Regions from separate parts of the Streptomyces sp. NPDC059852 genome, predicted to be linked through region 1. Evidence: riboswitches for the same ligand, from Rfam matches in the RefSeq annotation. Region 1 holds a riboswitch; each other region holds the start of a gene.

Region 1 (6,118 bases):
TGCCCTTCCTGCGGGAAGCGCTCGCCGACGCCGGCACCACCGCCGCCCTGCACCCCACCTCACCGTCGGCTCCGGCGGGCCGGATGCCGAACCTCGGCTACGGCCGCCCCGGGTTCAGCAGCCCGGACGACGGCCCCGCCGGGGGCCACCGCCCACGCTTCTCGAGCCCGGACTACACCAGCCCGGACTTCGGAGGCCCGGAACACCAGCCGGAGTGAGACGCGGCCTACAGGCGCCGGGTGAGCTGCGCCTCGACCCGCTCGACGAGCGTGCGGCTGTAGGCATGGACCAGCGAGAGATGGAAGAGCGCCGGCGCCAACGGCGCCCAGCGGTGCACGCGGTCGTCCCGCAGCATGTACGTGACGACCGCCGCGGGCCGGAAGGGCACGTAGTCGATGGTCTGGTGCTCCCAGCGGTCCGCCACGCCCCGGCTCATGCGTGCCTGAAGGTCCGCACTGCTCAGGTCCTTCAGCTTGGCGTAGAAGTGACCGCTCCAGTGGCGCTTCCCGATGTCCAGGACGAAGGCCAGCAGGTCGAGCGCGTACTCGTGGGGTTCCAGGGAGAGTTCCTCGCGCATCCCCCGGCGGGCCACGGCATGCAGGTCCGGCGCACTCCTCCCCGACGAATCTATGTGCCGGGACAGTCCCTCGTTGACCGAGGAGTTCCAGACGCCGGGAGCCATACGGACCCGGTCGCTGCGCCGGCTGACGACGAGCATGTCATCGGCGGTGACCACCGCTATGTTGACGGCGAAGCTGCACTGGAGGAACGCCGGCGCCTCCAGGGGCCGGTCGGGGTCCAGATACCGGGACCGGGGCGTAGTGCCGTCCGGAAGTCGCCGGTCGAGTTGCTGAGCGGCCAGGAAGGTGTAGTAGTCGGTCGGTCGCAGACGCAGATGGACTTCGGGTCGCTCGTCGAGAGCGGTACGTGAGATGTCGAACGCCTCGACCGCGTACCGTGGCCCGTTCCACAGCGGACTGCGCCCCTCGGCGCGGAGCTGCTCGCTCTCCGCGGCGATCTCGTCCCGCCAGGACCGCATGTCCGAGGGCAGCTCGATCTCGTCGTCGAGCACGTGGACGTACACGGTCTCGGGGGGTATCGGAGACTCTCCGTCCCCCTCGACGATCAGGGCAGAGGTCTGCAGGGGCCCGAGCGAGAACGTCCGCCACGCGGGACCCGACTCCTCCCGGCGTCCGAGGCTGCGGAGGGCGCGTGCCGAGCGCGTCCGTAACCGGTACCAGGCGTCCTGCAACGGCTGCTGGAACAGCACCGCGAAAAGCATGCCGATGACGGCACCCGCCACTCCGTTGGCCACATCGATCCCAGGCATAGGCAAGACACACTACGGATCTTGGTCAGCCCGGGCGGCGACGTGTCCTTGTCGTTACTGACCCCCTCGCGTCACCGTCCAGTTCTCCCCCAGGCGCCGGTGTCCCCCGCGAGACGTGCGAGGGACACCGACGGGTCGGACGATCAGTCCGCGATGGGCAGGTACACCCTGTTGCCCGCCGCCGCGAACTCCTTGGACTTCTGGGCCATGCCCTCCTCGATCTCGTCCTGGGAGCCGCCGTGGCGCCGGCGGATGTCCTGGGAGATCTTCATGGAGCAGAACTTCGGCCCGCACATCGAGCAGAAGTGGGCCGTCTTGGCGGGCTCGGCCGGCAGGGTCTCGTCGTGGAACTCCCGTGCCGTGTCCGGGTCGAGCGCCAGGTTGAACTGGTCCTCCCAGCGGAACTCGAAGCGGGCGTCGGACAGGGCGTCGTCCCACTCCTGCGCGCCGGGGTGGCCCTTGGCGAGGTCCGCGGCGTGCGCGGCGATCTTGTAGGTGATGACGCCTGTCTTGACGTCGTCCCGGTTGGGCAGGCCCAGGTGCTCCTTGGGCGTCACGTAGCAGAGCATCGCCGTACCCCACCAGGCGATCATCGCCGCGCCGATGCCCGAGGTGATGTGGTCGTAGGCCGGAGCCACATCCGTCGTCAGCGGGCCGAGCGTGTAGAACGGGGCCTCCTCGCAGATCTCCTGCTGGAGGTCGATGTTCTCCTTGATCTTGTGCATCGGGACGTGTCCCGGGCCCTCGATCATGGTCTGGACGTTGAACCGCTTGGCGATGGTGTTGAGTTCCCCGAGCGTCCTCAACTCCGCGAACTGCGCCTCGTCGTTGGCGTCCGCGATCGACCCCGGCCTGAGGCCGTCGCCCAGCGAGTAGGTGACGTCGTAGGCGGCGAGGATCTCGCAGAGCTCCTCGAAGTTCTCGTACAGGAAGCTCTCCTTGTGGTGCGCCAGGCACCATGCGGCCATGATCGAGCCGCCCCGGGAGACGATGCCCGTCTTGCGGTTCGCGGTGAGCGGCACGTACGGCAGGCGCACGCCCGCATGGACCGTCATGTAGTCCACGCCCTGCTCTGCCTGCTCGATGACCGTGTCCTTGTAGATCTCCCAGGTCAGTTCCTCGGCCTTGCCGTCGACCTTCTCCAGTGCCTGGTAGAGCGGCACCGTGCCGATGGGGACGGGCGAGTTGCGCAGCACCCACTCGCGCGTGGTGTGGATGTTGCGGCCGGTGGAGAGGTCCATGACCGTGTCGGCGCCCCAGCGGGTCGCCCACGTCATCTTCTCGACCTCCTCCTCGATGGAGGACGTCACCGCCGAGTTGCCGATGTTGGCGTTGACCTTCACCAGGAACCGCTTGCCGATGATCATCGGCTCGATCTCCGGGTGGTTGACGTTGGCGGGCAGGACCGCCCGGCCCGCGGCGATCTCCGCACGGACCACCTCGGGGTCGACGTTCTCCCGGATCGCCACGAACTCCATCTCGGGGGTGATCTCCCCGCGGCGGGCGTACGCGAGTTGCGTGACCGCCTGTCCGTCACGGCTGCGCCGGGGCTGGCGCGGCCGTCCCGGGAACACCGCGTCGAGGTTGCGCAGACCTCCGCGCGGCGCGGTGTGCTTGATCCCGTCGTCCTCGGGCCGTACGGGCCGGCCCGCGTACTCCTCGGTGTCCCCGCGGGCGATGATCCAGTTCTCCCGCAGCGGGGGCAGCCCACGGCGGACGTCGGTCTCGGCGGCCGGATCGGTGTACGGGCCCGACGTGTCGTACAGCGTGACCGACTGCCCGTTGGTGAGGTGCACCTGGCGGACCGGCACCCGCAGATCGGGGCGTGAGCCCTCGACGTACGCCTTGTGCCAGCCGATGGACTTCCCGGCCTCTGCGGAGGATGCGCCCGGCAGGGGCGATTCGTCCTGGTTCGAGGCAGGCGTGCGCGCGTCCTTGATGGTCATGAGACCTACTCCCTACGCCGGCATTACCCGGTAACAGGTTCGGCGGTCGACGCAGCGGTGTCCGTCCGCCGATGTTTCATGTGAAACATCGCTGGGACGGAGGTCAGCGCCCTCTCAGCCCGGTGCTCCGAGCTCCCGCGTGTACAAAGGTGCCTCCACGCTAGCGCCCGTCCGGGCGCGGTGAACAGAGGGCCCTCACCGTTCTTGCGATGATCGGGCGGTGACCACGACGCATGAACCTCCGTACCCGCCGCACGAACCGCGCCGCGGCCGAGGCCCTGGAAACGGCCCCGACCGGCACAACGGCCCTGAGGAGCACCGGGGTTCGGCGGCTCCCGAGGGCGGGCCCGACAGCGGGCACGGCCCCGAGCGCGGCCCTGGCCACGGGCACGGCCCAGGCCACGGGCACTCCCACAGCCACGCCCACGGTCCGGCCGCTCCCGTCTCCCGGCATCTGCGCAAGGTCATCGCGGCCGTCCTGATCCCGTTCGCCGCGGCGGTGGTGGTCGGCCTCGCCGTGCTCTGGCCGGGCGGCGCCCCGGCGCACGAGCGCACCGGGGTCGGCTTCGACCGGCAGACCCAGCAGGCCACGGTCACCAAGGTGGTCGAGTTGAGCTGCAAGGACGTGGGCGCGGGCGGAGCTCCGCCGGCCGGGAGCACCTCGGCCGGGCAGGGCTCCTCCGCCACGCGGGAGGAGAGCGGCACCTGCAAGAAGGCGACCATCCGCGTCGACACGGGGAACGACAAGGGCCGTACGTTCACGGAGATCGTCCAGCCCGACCAGTCACGGCAGTTGAGCGAGGGCCAGGAGGTCGTCGTCGCCTACGAGCCCTCCGCTCCCAAGGACCTCCAGTACGCCGTCGCCGACGTCAACCGTCGCGTCCCGCTCTCGGTGCTCGCCGGGATCTTCGCCGTCGCCGTCGTGCTCGTCGGGCGGCTGCGGGGCGTCATGGCGCTGGTCTCACTGGCCATCAGCTTCCTGCTGCTCAACTTCTTCATCCTGCCGGCGATCCTGCAGGGCTCGAACCCGCTGGTCGTGGCGGTGGTGGGGGCGAGCGCCATCATGCTGATCGCGCTCTATCTGTGCCACGGCCTCTCGGCGCGTACATCGGTCGCGGTCCTCGGCACCCTGGTCTCGCTCCTGCTGATCGGTGTCCTCGGCTCGGTGTTCATCGACTGGGCGGCGCTCACCGGCAACACCGACGACAACACGGGTCTCATCCACGGCCTGTATCCGTCGATCGACATGAGCGGTCTGCTGCTGGCCGGGATCATCATCGGTTCGCTCGGTGTGCTCGACGACGTGACGGTCACCCAGACCTCCGCCGTATGGGAGCTGCACGAGGCCAACCCGACGATGGGCTGGCGCGGGCTGTACCGGGCGGGCATCCGCATCGGCCGCGACCACATCGCGTCCGTCGTCAACACGCTCGTCCTCGCCTACGCGGGCGCCGCGCTGCCCCTGCTGCTGCTCTTCTCCATCGCCCAGAGCGGCGTCGGCACGGTCGCCAACAGCGAGTTGGTGGCCGAGGAGATCGTGCGGACGCTGGTGGGCTCCATCGGCCTCGTCGCCTCCGTACCGGTGACGACGGCCCTGGCGGCGCTGGTGGTGTCGGCCGACCGTCCCGAGGCCGGCACGGCGCCCGTGGGGGCACGACCGGCCGTAGCGGGCCCGGCACCGGCCGCGGGGCGGGGTGGGCGCGGACGACGTCGTAAGCGGTGAGGCAGGGCCTCCGAGGCGCCCCCGACATCCGCTGAAGCGTTACGCCCCTGCCGCACCCGGCCGCCGTGACACGTCAGCCCGCACTCTGCTCCTCCGCGAGGATGCGGTCCAGGGCCTCGTCGAGATGCGCGTCGAAGTCGGCGAGCGCCCCCTCCTGCCCGAGGGGCACCAGCTTGTCGGTGCGGTCCAGGAACGCCACGAGGGGTGCCACGGAGGAGCGGAACAGCGCCTGGTCCGGGCCGACCTGGAGCCGGATCAGCACATCGCCCAGGGTGTCGGATCCGGCCGGGGAGACCCGTACATCGCCCTCGCCGCAGGGGCTGCCCACGCCGTCGACCAGCAGCTCGCGCCCGAAGGCCCAGGTGACCGGGGCATCACCGGGCAGATGGAACGTCAGCCGCACGGCATAGGGATCACAGGTCTCGTAGCGCAGTTCCACCGGGATGCGGAAGGAGAGCTCCTCGGAGACGAGAAAGCTCATCATGACCTCTGCCTGTACGGACTCGCGCATCGCCTACCCCGTCGGTTGCCTTCGACTGGCCGGGACGGACCCCGACACTGGTGGAATCTTGCTGAACGTACACGAGAGATCACAAGGAGTGAGTTTTCAGATACTGATAGAGAGCGCGAGTGACCCCAGGAGCCGCCCGATCTCAGCCTGGAGCTGGCGCACCGCAGAGGGCAGCCGGTCGGCCTGGTGGAGGGGGAGGGACAGGGCCATCGTCGCGGCGGTCGTGCCCACCGTGATCGGGATGGCCGCGCACACCGTGCCGAGCGCGTACTCCTGACGTTCGGTCACGGGGGCCATGCGCCCGGCCTGGTCCAGACGTCGTAGCAGGCTGTGGCTGTCCGGGACCGTGTAGGGCGTGATGGCGCGCACGGGATGCCGGTCCAGATGGTCCCGGCGGGCCTCCTCGTCCAGCTGGGAGAGCAGGCACTGGCCGATGGCGTGGGCATGGCCGGTCTCGCGGAAGTCGGCCCACTCGTGCACCGCCGGATTGCCCGGGGTGTCGGAGACGCACACGACCTCGATCTCACCGTCGCGGTACTGCGCGTAGTAAACCGGGACACCGATCGCGTCACGCCATTGAGCGAGTGCGTCGACCATCGTGCTGCGAC
Region 2 (6,118 bases), on a different contig from region 1:
CGTCACCGAGACGAAGTCGGGCCGGACGGCCTCGACCCTGCGCAGCGCGTTCCACAGGTTCCGCTCGCCCTTCGGGGTCTTGGGGGCGTAGAACTCGAAGGAATACGTCGTCTTGCCGGTCGCGAGCATCTCGCGCACGGTACGAGCGTGGTCCGACCTGATGGATGCGGTGCCGAGGGCCATACTCGCAGGTTAACCAGGGGTACCCGGTCCCCCAACCGGACGCCGGACATTTGCCCGATTTGTCGGCCCCGTGTCCACCCCTTGGACAGATCGGGGCCGAAAAGCGCCCCGCACCCTCCTTCAAGATCACCGAACGCCCACCATCCGAGACGGCTCGGCACGGAGGATGAGACGGCCGGTTCAGTCCTGCCGCAGCCGCTTCGCGAACTCGGCGGCGGCGGCACCGGGGTCGTCCGCCTCCGTGAGGGCCCGGACGACGACGACCCGGCGGGCTCCGGCCTCCAGCACCTGGTCGAGATTGCCGAGGTCGATGCCGCCGATGGCGAACCAGGGGCGCTCGGTGCCGAGGGCGGCGGTGTGGCGGACCAGGCCGAGACCCGGGGCGGGCCGGCCGGGCTTGGTCGGGGTGGGCCAGCAGGGGCCGGTGCAGAAGTAGTCGACGCCCTCCTGGACGGCCGCCGCGCCGGCCTCCTCCTCGCTGTGCGTGGAGCGGCCGATCAGGACGTCGGGGCCGAGGATCGCCCGGGCGGCCGGGACGGGCAGGTCACCCTGCCCGAGGTGCAGGACGTCGGCGCCGGCGGCATGGGCCACGTCCGCCCGGTCGTTGACCGCGAGGAGCTTGCCGTGCCGGGCGCACGCGTCGGCGAGGACGCGCAGGTGCTCCAGCTCCTCGGCGGCCTCCATGCCCTTGTCGCGCAGCTGCACGATGTCGACACCACCGGCGAGCACGGCGTCCAGGAACTCCGCGAGGTCGCCCTGGCGCCTGCGGGCGTCGATGCACAGATACAGCCGGGCGTCGGCGAGTCGCGCGCGGGCGGTGTCGGACATGCAAAGCCCCCTGGGGTCGGTGGTGCCGGGTGCCGGGCGGGTGCCGGACGCCTGGCACGGTACCTGGGAGCAGCCGCCCGGGTCCGGCGGAGGGCACGGGTGCACCGCGGGGCGCGCGATGCGGATGCCGCGCCCCGGGCGTAGTCCTGCCGCCGCTGTCCCGGGCCGCGTGTCGTCCGCGGCCCGGGACCGGCCGGACAGGCCGGGTGCGGACGGGTCAGACGGCGAGCGCCTGGGCGCGGCGCTTCACCTCCGTGCCGCGGTTCTCGCTGAGGGCCTGCGCGGGCGTGCCGGGCAGGGAGGGGTCCGGAGTGAAGAGCCACTCCAGCATCTCTTCGTCGGTGAAGCCGTCGTCCCGCAGGAGCGTCAGGGTCCCGGTCAGGCCCTTGACGACCTTGTCCCCGTCGATGAAGGCGGCGGGGACGTGCAGCGCGCGGTTCTCACCCCGGCGTACGGCGATGAGCTGGCCCTCCTTGACCAGCTGCCGGACGCGGGTCACCTCGACGCCGAGCATCTCGGCGATGTCGGGAAGGGTGAGCCAGGCGGGGACGAGAGCATCGATCTTTGCGTCAATCTCGGTCACGGGAACAAGCCTGCCATCTGGCACCGACAGTCGGAAGTCAGGCCGGTCCGGCCGGGCGCGGCCGCCTCCCGGAGCGTCACGCCGTCGCCGCCTTCAGGGGCCGCGCGGGGTCCGCCAGCAGCGAGGCGTCCATCGGCGTGCCCGCCTCGATCAGCCGCCGTCCCTGGGCGAGGTCCCGGGGCCGGCCCACCGCCAGCAGGGCGGCCAGCCGTCCCTCCCGCAGCCAGCACACCGACCAGGCCGGGCCCGCCGGGTCGCCGCGCCACAGCAGCGTGTCGGCGCCCGGGTGGTGCCCGGCGTACTGCACGAACCGGCCGAACTGCTCGGACCAGAAGTAGGGCACGGGGTCGTAGCGCGCGGTGGTCTCGCCGAGGATGTCGGCGGCGACCGTGCGCGGCCCCTGGAGGGCGTTGTCCCAGTGGTGGACCAGTAGCCGCTCGCCGTAGCGCCCGGAGGGGAAGGAGGCGCAGTCGCCGACCGCGTACACGTCCGGCACCGAGGTGCGCAGCCGGTCGTCGGCCAGCACCTCGCCGTGCGCGCCGAGCGCGATGTCCGAGCCGGTGAGCCAGGTGGTGGCGGGCCGGGCCCCGATGCCGACGACGACGGCGCCGGCGGGCACGCGCGTGCCGTCGTCCAGGACGACGGCACCGGACTCGACGCGCTCCACGCGCGTGCCGGTGCGCAGCACGGCCCCGCTGTCCGCGTACCAGGCGGCCATCGGCGCCGCGACCTCGGCGGGCAGGGCGCCCGCGAGCGGCCGTTCGGCGGCTTCCACGACGGTCACCGCGCAGCCGGCCTCCCGGGCGGCGGTGGTGAACTCGGCGCCGATCCAGCCCGCGCCGACGACCACGACGTCGTGCTGCCGGGCGAGCACCGGGCGCAGCCGTGCGGCGTCGTCCAGGGTGCGCAGCAGGTGCACGCCGGGGACGCCCTCGGTGCCGGGCAGCCGCAGTGGTTCGGCACCCGTGGCGAGGACCAGCACGTCGTACGGCACGGGCCCGGTCTCGGTGTCCAGGACGCGGTCGGCGGTGCGCACGCCCAGCACCTCGCGGCCGAGGCGGAGTTCGACGCCGAGCGCCTCGAAGTCGACGTCGAAGGCGGAGCCCTCGGCCGTGCCGAGCAGCACGGCCTTGGACAGGGGCGGGCGGTCGTACGGCTGGTGGGGCTCGGCGCCGATCAGGGTGATCGTCCCGGCGAAGCCCTTCTCCCGCAGGGCGACCGCCGTCTGCACACCGGCCATGCCGGCGCCGGCGACGACCACGGACCGCTGCGACTGGGTGGTTGGCTCGCTCACCCGATCACCATAGACACTCGTCGTCAGCTCGAGTTCCGGCCCCGGCCGCGTCGCGCGACGAGGAGCGTGCCCGCCCCCGCGACCACCGCCGCGGCCGCCACGCCCGTGATCGGCAGCGTCGAGGAGCCGGTGTCCGCCAGTTCGCCGCCGTCCGTCGCCCCGGCGCCACCGGTCGACGACGATCCGCCGGCCGAGCCGCCCGTAGAGCCGCCTGCCGACCCGCCTGTCGAGCCGCCCGTCGAGCCCGTCGACCCCCCGCCCGTCACGTCCAGCGTGATGTCGGCCTTGTCGTTGGCCTGGTCGGGGTCGAACGAGCGGGGTTCGGGGCTCAGCGCGATCGAGCCCTTGGCGCCGGCGATCCGCTTGTCGATCTTCAGCTTGAAGGTGTACTCCATCCGGGCGTCCTCAGCCATGTTCAGACCGAGGTGCGCCGGGCAGTTGTACGTCCCGCCCTTGTCGTGGCAGTAGTAGTCGCGCTTGACGACCGACGTTCCGGCGGGAAGCTTGATCAGGATGTGGACGCCCGGCACCCCGCCCTCCTCCAGGAGCCAGGCGGGCCCGGCGTTGGCGAACCCCACCTTCATCGTCACCGTGTCGCCGACCCTCCCGCTCAACGCGGCACCCGTCACCTGGTAGTCGGCCGTGTTGACGGTGCTGACCGGCACGTAGACGTACTTCGCGGAACCCTCGCCCCCGGCCGGTCCCTCGACCAGTCCCACCGCCGGGGCGGTCCCCTGCACCGACGGCTCTCCGTTCTCGTCGTCCGACGGGGCGGTCCCGTACCCGACGCGCAGCCGCAGCCTGTCGTTGTACGCGCGGTCCAGTGCCTCGACCCGGAGAGGCTTCTCGGGCGTGAGGACGACGCCCGGCTCCACCGGCTGGTCGTACGCGCACGTCGCGGTCCAGTACTCGGGCATCTCGTCGTAGGACCTGACGTGCTGCACACGGCAGTTGGAAGGGACGTCCACGAGGTCGAGCCCCCGGGTGACGGAGTAGGAGACCCACGCCTTCTCGGCGGTCACGGTGCCCTTGTTCGTCACGGTGACCGGGACGTCGAACGTGCTCCCCGGTCGCAGCCCGTGGACCGGCTCGACGCCTCCGAGGACCAGGTCGGGTCCGGCCTCCTCAGCGAAGGCGGCGGGAGCCGCGGCCAGCACGATCAGGCCGGCGGCGCCGAGGGCGGCGGCGGCACGGGAGGCGCGGCGGTTGTGCGGGGGTATCGGCATGGAGACATCCTCTGCTGGGACGCGGGAGACGGACGGCGCCTTCCGGGGGAACGGCCCTTCTCCCGCTAGACCCTCACCGATCTCCAACGGTTGTACGTCCGGATCCTTCTCCGCCGTACCGTCGTCAGGACGCGGGCACCTGCTCGACCACACTGGTGCCGCTGCCCGCCTGCGACTCCCACTCCCACGTCTCGGTCAGGCGCACGCGCCCGTCGGGGAGTTCGCCCACCGTGGACACGCAGTGGCCCGAGGAGGTCGTGCCGTCCCGCTTGAGCTGCACGTACCGGAAGTCCAGCCGGTCGCCGTCGCGGGTGCCGACGAGGTGCCCGCGCACCACGTCGCCGCCGTCGTACTCGGCCCAGACCACGCCGTCCCGCTCGTGGTACGTGAAGCGGGTGCGCGTGCCGACCTGCCCCGGCGCCTGGTCGGCGACGGGGGCGAGGACGAGACCGTCGAGCGAGCGGGCCATGCGGGAGGCTCCCTTACCGATACCTGGGGCTGCGGGCTAGGGTGGCCACCGTAGAGCACTCGCGGGAGCCCGGACGCACCGGGCTGAGAGGGAGGCTGGCGGCCTCCGACCGTACGAACCTGATCCGGGTCATGCCGGCGAAGGGAGGGGCTGGACGCCCATGTCCTCACGTACGTCAGACGTCCTCGTCGTCGGGGGCGGGATCATCGGCCTGGTCACGGCGTGGCGGGCCGCGCAACGCGGGTTCGCCACGGCCGTGGTGGACCCGGAGCCGGGCGGCGGGGCCGCCCAGGTGGCGGCCGGGATGCTGGCCGCCGTCACCGAACTCCACTACGGGGAACAGACCCTGCTGGGGCTCACCCTCGAATCGGCCCACCGCTACCCGGACTTCGCGGCCGAGCTCGGCGACTCCACCGGGCACACCCTCGGCTACCGCCGCTGCGGCACGCTCGCCGTCGCCCTCGACGCGGACGACCGTGCCCACCTGCGCGAACTGCACGCCCTGCAGACCCGTTCGGGGCTGGACTCCACATGGCTGACCGGCCGGGAGTGCCGGCGCCTGGAGCCGATGCTCGCGCCCGGCGTGCGCGGCGGGCTGCGGGTGGACGGCGACCACCAGATCGACCCCCGGCGGCTGGCCGGGGCGCTGCTGGAGGCGTGCGAGCGCGCCGGTGTGACCTTCCACCGGGCCTGGGCCGAGCGTCTGGACGTCACGGCGGACCGGGCGACGGGGGTCACCACCACGGACGGCACGGCGCTGCGCGCGGACCGGGTGGTCCTCGCCGCGGGCAGCCTGAGCGGCCGGCTCGCGGGCGTCCCCGACGACGTACGGCCGCCCGTGCGGCCCGTGAAGGGGCAGGTGCTGCGGCTGACCGTGCCGCGGGGCCTCGCGCCGTTCCTGAGCCGTACCGTGCGCGCGATGGTGCGGGGCAGCCAGGTGTACCTGGTGCCACGCGAGAGCGGGGAGCTGGTCGTCGGGGCGACGAGCGAGGAACTGGGCTGGGACACCACGGTGACCGCGGGCGGCGTGTACGAGCTGCTGCGGGACGCCCACGAGCTGGTGCCCGGCATCACCGAGCTGCCGCTGACGGAGACCCGGGCGGGTCTGCGCCCCGCCTCCCCCGACAACGCGCCGCTGCTCGGCCCGACCGCCCTCGACGGGCTGCTGCTCGCCACCGGTCACCACCGCAACGGTGTGCTGCTCGCGCCGGTCACCGGGGACGTCCTCGCGCACGTCCTGACCACCGGTGAACTGCCGGACGTGGCCCGTGACTTCACACCGCTGCGGTTCGCCACCGTCCCCCAGGAGCAACCGGCATGAACATCTCGCTCAACGGGGAGCGGCGCCGCGTCGCCCCCGGCACGGCGCTCGACGCCGCCGTCCGGCTGCTCACTGCGGCGCCCTCAGGGGTGGCCGCCGCCCTCAACGAGACCGTCGTCCCGCGCGCGCAGTGGCCGTCGACGCCGCTGCGCGAGGGCGACCGCGTCGAGGTCCTGACCGCCGTGCAAGGAGGCTGACCCATGGCCGACGACCC
Region 3 (6,118 bases), on a different contig from region 1:
ACCAGCTCCAGCAACTCGCCCACGCGCTCGGCCTGTTCACGCCGGGAGGCCCCGTGCATCCGGGCGCCGAACGCCACGTTGCCGCCGACGTCCCGCTGCGGGAACAGCTGGTGGTCCTGGAACATCAGACCGACACCGCGCCGGTGCGCGGGCACCCCGGCCTGGTCGCGCCCGTCCAGCGTCACCCGGCCGGCGTCCAGGGACTGCAACCCCGCCACGGCCCGCAGCAGCGTCGACTTGCCGCTGCCGCTCGGCCCCAGCACGCACACGATCTCGTGCTCGGCGACGTCCAGGTCGACGGCGTCGAGCACCGCCCGCCCGCCGAAGCGGACCGTCGCGCCCGTCAGGCTCAGCAGCATCTAGAACTCCCCCGTCCGGTCGGTGCGCAGCCGCTCCAGCACCAGGAGCGCCACCGCGCACACCACCATCAGCACCGTGGAAAGGGCCATCGCCTGGCCGTAGTTGAGGTCACCCGCGCGCCCCAGCAGCCGGGCCACCGCGACCGGCAGCGTCGGATTGTCGGGCCGGGCGATGAACACGGTCGCGCCGAACTCGCCGAGCGACACCGCGAACGCGAACCCGGCCGCGATCAGCAGCGCCCGGCGCACCATCGGAAGGTCGATCTCCCGCCACACCCGCCAGGGCGAGGCGCCGAGGACCGCGGCGGCCTCCCGCAGCCGGTCGTCGACGGCCCGCAGCACGGGCAGCATCGTCCGCACGACGAAGGGCACCCCGACCAGCGCCTGCGCGAGCGGCACCAGGATCCAGCTGCTCCTCAGGTCGAGCGGCGGCTCGTCCAGGGAGATCAGGAACCCGAACCCGACGGTCACCGCGGACACCCCGAGCGGCAGCATCAGCAGCGCGTCGAAACCCCGGACGAACCGGCCGGCGTCCCGCCGGGTCAGCGCGGCCGCCGCCAGACCGCCGACCAGCACGGCGATGAGGGTGGCGACCACGGCGTACTGGAGGGAGTTGGCGATCGCCTCGATCGGCGCGACGAGGAAGACCCCGCCGTCGGACTCGGTGAGTGCCCGGTAGTAGCCGAAGCCGGGCGCGTCCAGGGAGCGCCGCACGAGGACGGCGAGCGGCAGCACCAGCAGGACGGCGACGACGGCCAGGACCCCGGCGAGCAGCGCCCACTGCCCGGCCCCGCGCGGCCGCCGCGCCGTCACGGACGCGTCGACGAGCCGCAGGGTGCTCTCCCGCCGCCGTACGGTCCAGGCGTGCACGGCGAGGATGGAGCCGACCGCCAGGAACTGCACGATCGTCAGCACGGCGGCCGTGGACAGGTCGAAGATCTCGGAGGTCTGCCGGTAGATCTCGACCTCCAGAGTCGAGAACGCCGGACCGCCGAGGATCTGGACCACGCCGAAGGACGTGAAGGTGAACAGGAAGACCATGAGCGCGGCGGCGGCCACGGCGGGCCCGAGCGCCGGCAGCGTGACGGTCCGCCAGGCGGTCCACCGGGACGCCCCGAGCATCCGCGCGGCCTCCTCCTGCCGGGGGTCCAGCTGGGCCCACAGGCCGCCCACCGTCCGTACGACGACGGCGTAGTTGAAGAAGACGTGCGCGAGCAGGATGGCCCACACGGTGGTGTCCAGCCGTACGCCCCACAGCTCGTCCAGCAGCCCGCCGCGGCCGACGAGCGCGAGGAACGCCGTGCCGACGACGACGGTCGGCAGCACGAACGGCACGGTCACCACGGCCCGCAGGACCTGTTTGCCGGGGAAGTTGAAGCGGGCGAAGACATAGGCGCCGGGCAGCGCGATCAGCAGGGTGAGCGCGGTGGAGGCGAGGGCCTGCCAGGTGGTGAACCACAGCACGTGCCGGATGTCGGACTGCCCGAGCACGTCCCACAGCCGCCCGAACCGCCACACCCCGTCGACATGCAGGCCGCGCGCGACGATCGCGGCGACCGGGTAGGCGAAGAAGACCACGAAGAACGCGACGGGCACGGCCACGAGACCGAGCCGCGCCGCCGCGCTCCGTGTGCGGCGCCCCGCTACCTGAGGACGAGCGAGGTCCACGACTTGACCCAGTCGTCACGGTGGGCGGCGATCTTCGCCGGCTCCATGGTCTCGGGGTTCTTCGCCGCCGGCCCGTAGGCGGTGAACTCCTTCGGCACCTGGGCGCCCTCGCGCACCGGATACACGAACATGTTCAGCGGCATGTCCTTCTGGAACGTGTCGCTCAGCAGGAAGTCGATCAGCGCCTTGCCGCCCTCGGCGTTCCTGGCGTTGCTGAGCAGACCGGCGTACTCGACCTGCCGGAAGCAGGTGCCCTCTACGACACCCGTGGGCGCGGTCGAGGGCCGGGGATCGGCGTAGATCACCTCGGCGGGCGGCGAGGAGGCGTACGACACGACGAGCGGCCGGTCGCCCTTGGCCTTCTTGCCGCCGGCCGAACCGGAGAACTCCTCGTTGTACGCCTGCTCCCAGCCGTCGACGACCTTGACGCCGTTGGCCTTCAGCTTCTTCCAGTAGCCCTCCCACCCGTCGTCGCCGTACTCGGCGGCGGTGCCGAGCAGGAAGCCGAGGCCGGGCGAGGAGGTGGAGGCGTTCTCGGTGACGAGGAGGTCCTTGTACGCGGGCTTGACCAGGTCGTCGAAGGAGGTGGGCGGGGTGAGCCCGTGCTCGCTGAAGTACGCCTTGTCGTAGTTGACGCAGACGTCGCCGGTGTCCACGGGGGTGACCCGGTGCTTCTCCTGGTCGACCCGGAACTCGGGCGCGACCTTGTCGGAGCCCTTGGCCTCGTACGACTGGAACAGGCCGTTGTCGAGGGCCCGGGACAGCAGGGTGTTGTCGACGCCGAAGAAGACGTCGCCCTGGGGGTTGTCCTTGGTCAGGATGGCCTTGTTGACGGCCTGCCCTGCGTCGCCGTCCTTGAGGACCCGGACCTTGTAGCCGGACTGCTTCTCGAAGGCGGCGAGGACGTCCTTGGACACGGCCCACGAGTTGTGGCTGACGAGGGTGACGGTCCGGGAACCGCCGCCGCTGCCGTCGCCGCCGTCGTCGGACGACCCGCAGGCGGTCAGCGCCGGCAGGGCGACGAGACCGAGCCCGACGGCGAGGGCCGTGGCCTTCTTGGTGATGCTCACTGGATTCCTCCTGGGGGTGACCAGGAAGAGACGCGGCCCTGCCCGTGGCCCCGGGGGGCTCGGGCAGGGCGCAACAGCTCGAGTGATGACCGATCTCCCTACCCAGAATGACCTGGGCCAGGTTCGGAGGGTCTGCGGCCGGTGCCGCACTCTCAGCGCTGTGGCGCTCCCCTGTCGGAATATGCAGATGTGTTGACGCCGGTCAGACTACCGCTCGGTGGCGGCGAGCTGACCACACGCCCCGTCGATCTCCTGACCACGGGTGTCCCGGATCGTCACCGGTACACCGTGGGCGGCGATGGCCTCGACGAACGCCTTCTCGTCCTCGGGCCGGGAGGCGGTCCACTTCGACCCCGGGGTCGGGTTGAGCGGAATGAGATTGACATGCACAGGCTTGCCCTTGAGCAGCCGCCCGAGCCGGTCACCACGCCAGGCCTGATCGTTGATGTCCCGGATGAGCGCGTACTCGATGGACAGCCGGCGGCCGCTCTTCCCGACGTACTCGAACCCGGCGTCCAGCACCTCGCGCACCTTCCACCGCGTGTTCACGGGGACGAGGGTGTCACGCAGCTCGTCGTCGGGGGCGTGCAGCGAGATGGCGAGCCGGCACTTGAACCCCTCGTCGGCGAACCGATGAATGGCAGGCACGAGCCCGACCGTGGAAACAGTGATCCCCCGCTGCGAGAGCCCCAGCCCGTCGGGCTCAGGATCGGTGAGCCGCCGAATGGCCCCGACAACGCGCTTGTAGTTGGCGAGCGGCTCGCCCATCCCCATGAAGACGATGTTGGACAGCCGAGCAGGCCCCCCAGGCACCTCACCGTCCCGGAGCGCCCGCATCCCGTCGACGATCTGATGGACGATCTCGGCGGTGGACAGATTCCGATCCAGTCCCGCCTGCCCGGTGGCACAGAAGGGACAGTTCATCCCGCACCCGGCCTGAGAACTGATGCACATCGTGACCCGATCCGGGTACCGCATCAGCACGGACTCCACGAGCGTCCCGTCGAACAGCCGCCACAGCGTCTTGCGCGTGGTCCCCTCGTCGGTCGACAGATGCCGCACGACGGTCATCAGCTCGGGAAACAGCTCCTCCCGCAGCTTGGCGCGGGACCCGGCGGGGATGTCGGTCCACTGCTCCGGATCGTGCGCGTACCGCGCGAAGTAGTGCTGCGACAGCTGCTTGGCACGAAACGGCTTCTCGCCGATCGCGGCGACGGCGTCCTTGCGCTCACCGGGCGTGAGATCGGCAAGATGCCGCGGCGGCTTCTTGGCTCCGCGCGGGGCGACGAATGTGAGTTCTCCGGGTGCAGGCATAACCCTTCCAGTGTGGCAGATCAACTCTGGATGCCCAGGCCGGAGCGGGGTGGGGGCGGTCACCCACGGGTGCCGTCTGCCATCGTCGGCCAACGTCGCACGGCCCAGGGGACGGCCCAGCCTTGCCCCGGCGCTTAGAAGACGCCGGCACACCTGGCTGCGCACGGTGATCGTCTTACTCCCGTGCCACGCTGGGATGCTGAGTGTCACTATCGTGCGCCGTCCTTGCTGTCAGCGTTACTGGAGGTCCGGTCCAGCCGAGAGCGCCTGATCCGGCACCCTGCCTTTCTCTAGGGCTGATTGAAGTCGCGGCGTCCGCCCTCCGTGATGACACCAACAGCCCGCCGCTGCTGGACTACCGTGCGCTACACCACGCGGATCCGCACCCCAGTACCATCACTTCCCACGGAGACGGCCTGGTGCGAACCGCTCGCAGGCGCTCCTCTGCCCACCGTGGCCCATGTATCGCGAAGCCGACGGGCTCTTTGGAGATAGGCACCCATTCTTCCCTCGCGAAGATTCTCATACATCCCTTTTTCGACTCCCCTGAAGATTTCGAGCGAGGCGCCATCGGGGAGCGGCATGGTGTATTTGATGCCAACGAATCGATGTGAATCAAAGCTGGACTCGGCGCTGACGGTAAAACTTTGCCAGTCCGGGGCGGGATCATCTATGGGGAGTCGCTGAATGTCTGCGGTTCTCGGTGAGGTGAACTGTGATGCAGCAGTATTGTCACCGGCGAAACGCAGGACTGAATGGGCTGCATTTCTCGCCAGAACGCGAAATAGCCACTCCTTTCCGTCCTCGGGTACTTGAAAGATTACTGGCAGCTCGTTCGCGCTTGCCTCATACGCGGCGCGCGCCGACCTCAATTCCGCCTCACTGGCCTCATATGCTCCGGACCCGAGAAGCTCTCGCTGCCGTGCATGGAATTGTTCAAATGTGGGCTTTCCTGAAGTCCACTGCCGAGGACCAGGATCCTCTGCCAGCAATGAATCAAGTTCTCCGCTCGGGCCTGTCCAAAGGTCGTCGTCTCCGGGCGGGTCGAGTACATCAATAGAAACGCCTGCAGTGGACAGACGAGACGCGACGATTAGGCTCGGTAGAGTCTTAGACCCTACCTCAATGGTACCCACTTGAAGGGAGGCCGTGGCCAACTGCTTCCTGGAATGATAGGAGTTTCCATGAGTGCCCTTGCATTCCAGTACATATACTTTACATCCCGAGTTCGCAGATCCCGCACGTCGACCGACCAGAAAGTAGTCAGGACGCATGGTTGCCCTATTCTTCTGGCGAACTAGGCCGACCCCCTCAATAAAACCTGCGGCGAGTGCAACATCCACGTCAACGCTTGAGAACAGCCACCCAGGATATTTCCGCTCAAGAATCCTCTTCGCCACTACAAGGGCAAGGCCAACACCTAACTGCTCTGACTGTGCGACTTTGTGATGGTGAACTATGTCGGAGCCTGCCTGAGTCAAAGCCAGTATCTTCTTCTGATTGCTCTTCAAGGTGGCGCAGTAGCGCACATGCGCCCAGTGTCGTGCTATATCAGCGAACGGGGAAGCGGTAACAAACGTCGTGGCCAACCCTAATTCGCGCAACACTTCCGCAGGGCTAGACTCGATCCCATTGAATAGGGTGGATGGGATCGCATACACAGGCTTGCGATAAAGACTTGATGCGCCGCGTTTCGGGCCAATGCGT

What was found. Region 1 has a riboswitch for thiamine pyrophosphate ahead of thiC (phosphomethylpyrimidine synthase ThiC). Riboswitches for the same ligand answer to the same signal wherever they lie in the genome.
Region 2: it holds a riboswitch for thiamine pyrophosphate, as region 1 does, so the genes downstream of both, thiO (glycine oxidase ThiO) here and thiC (phosphomethylpyrimidine synthase ThiC) in region 1, are expected to answer to the same signal.
Region 3: it holds a riboswitch for thiamine pyrophosphate, as region 1 does, so the genes downstream of both, ACFV46_RS10125 (thiamine ABC transporter substrate binding subunit) here and thiC (phosphomethylpyrimidine synthase ThiC) in region 1, are expected to answer to the same signal.

The regions. Positions count from the first base shown of each region.
Region 1 covers NZ_JBHWJK010000021.1:20,481-26,598, reverse strand. The annotation lists gene ACFV46_RS24705 (hypothetical protein) at 1-218, shown strand, start outside; gene ACFV46_RS24700 (hypothetical protein) at 227-1,330, opposite strand; gene thiC (phosphomethylpyrimidine synthase ThiC) at 1,474-3,276, opposite strand; TPP riboswitch at 3,269-3,425, opposite strand; gene ACFV46_RS24690 (YibE/F family protein) at 3,497-4,999, shown strand; gene ACFV46_RS24685 (SsgA family sporulation/cell division regulator) at 5,073-5,510, opposite strand; gene ACFV46_RS24680 (IclR family transcriptional regulator) at 5,607-6,118, opposite strand, start outside.
Region 2 covers NZ_JBHWJK010000037.1:4,381-10,498, forward strand. The annotation lists gene metF (methylenetetrahydrofolate reductase [NAD(P)H]) at 1-183, opposite strand, end outside; gene thiE (thiamine phosphate synthase) at 364-1,011, opposite strand; gene ACFV46_RS31370 (Rv2175c family DNA-binding protein) at 1,229-1,594, opposite strand; gene ACFV46_RS31375 (FAD-dependent oxidoreductase) at 1,671-2,855, opposite strand; gene ACFV46_RS31380 (hypothetical protein) at 2,912-4,114, opposite strand; gene ACFV46_RS31385 (hypothetical protein) at 4,239-4,583, opposite strand; TPP riboswitch at 4,635-4,746, shown strand; gene thiO (glycine oxidase ThiO) at 4,744-5,904, shown strand; gene thiS (sulfur carrier protein ThiS) at 5,901-6,101, shown strand; gene ACFV46_RS31400 (thiazole synthase) at 6,105-6,118, shown strand, end outside.
Region 3 covers NZ_JBHWJK010000006.1:124,944-131,061, forward strand. The annotation lists gene ACFV46_RS10115 (ABC transporter ATP-binding protein) at 1-359, opposite strand, end outside; gene ACFV46_RS10120 (ABC transporter permease) at 360-2,027, opposite strand; gene ACFV46_RS10125 (thiamine ABC transporter substrate binding subunit) at 2,003-3,097, opposite strand; TPP riboswitch at 3,175-3,280, opposite strand; gene rlmN (23S rRNA (adenine(2503)-C(2))-methyltransferase RlmN) at 3,305-4,411, opposite strand; gene ACFV46_RS10135 (hypothetical protein) at 4,777-5,922, opposite strand.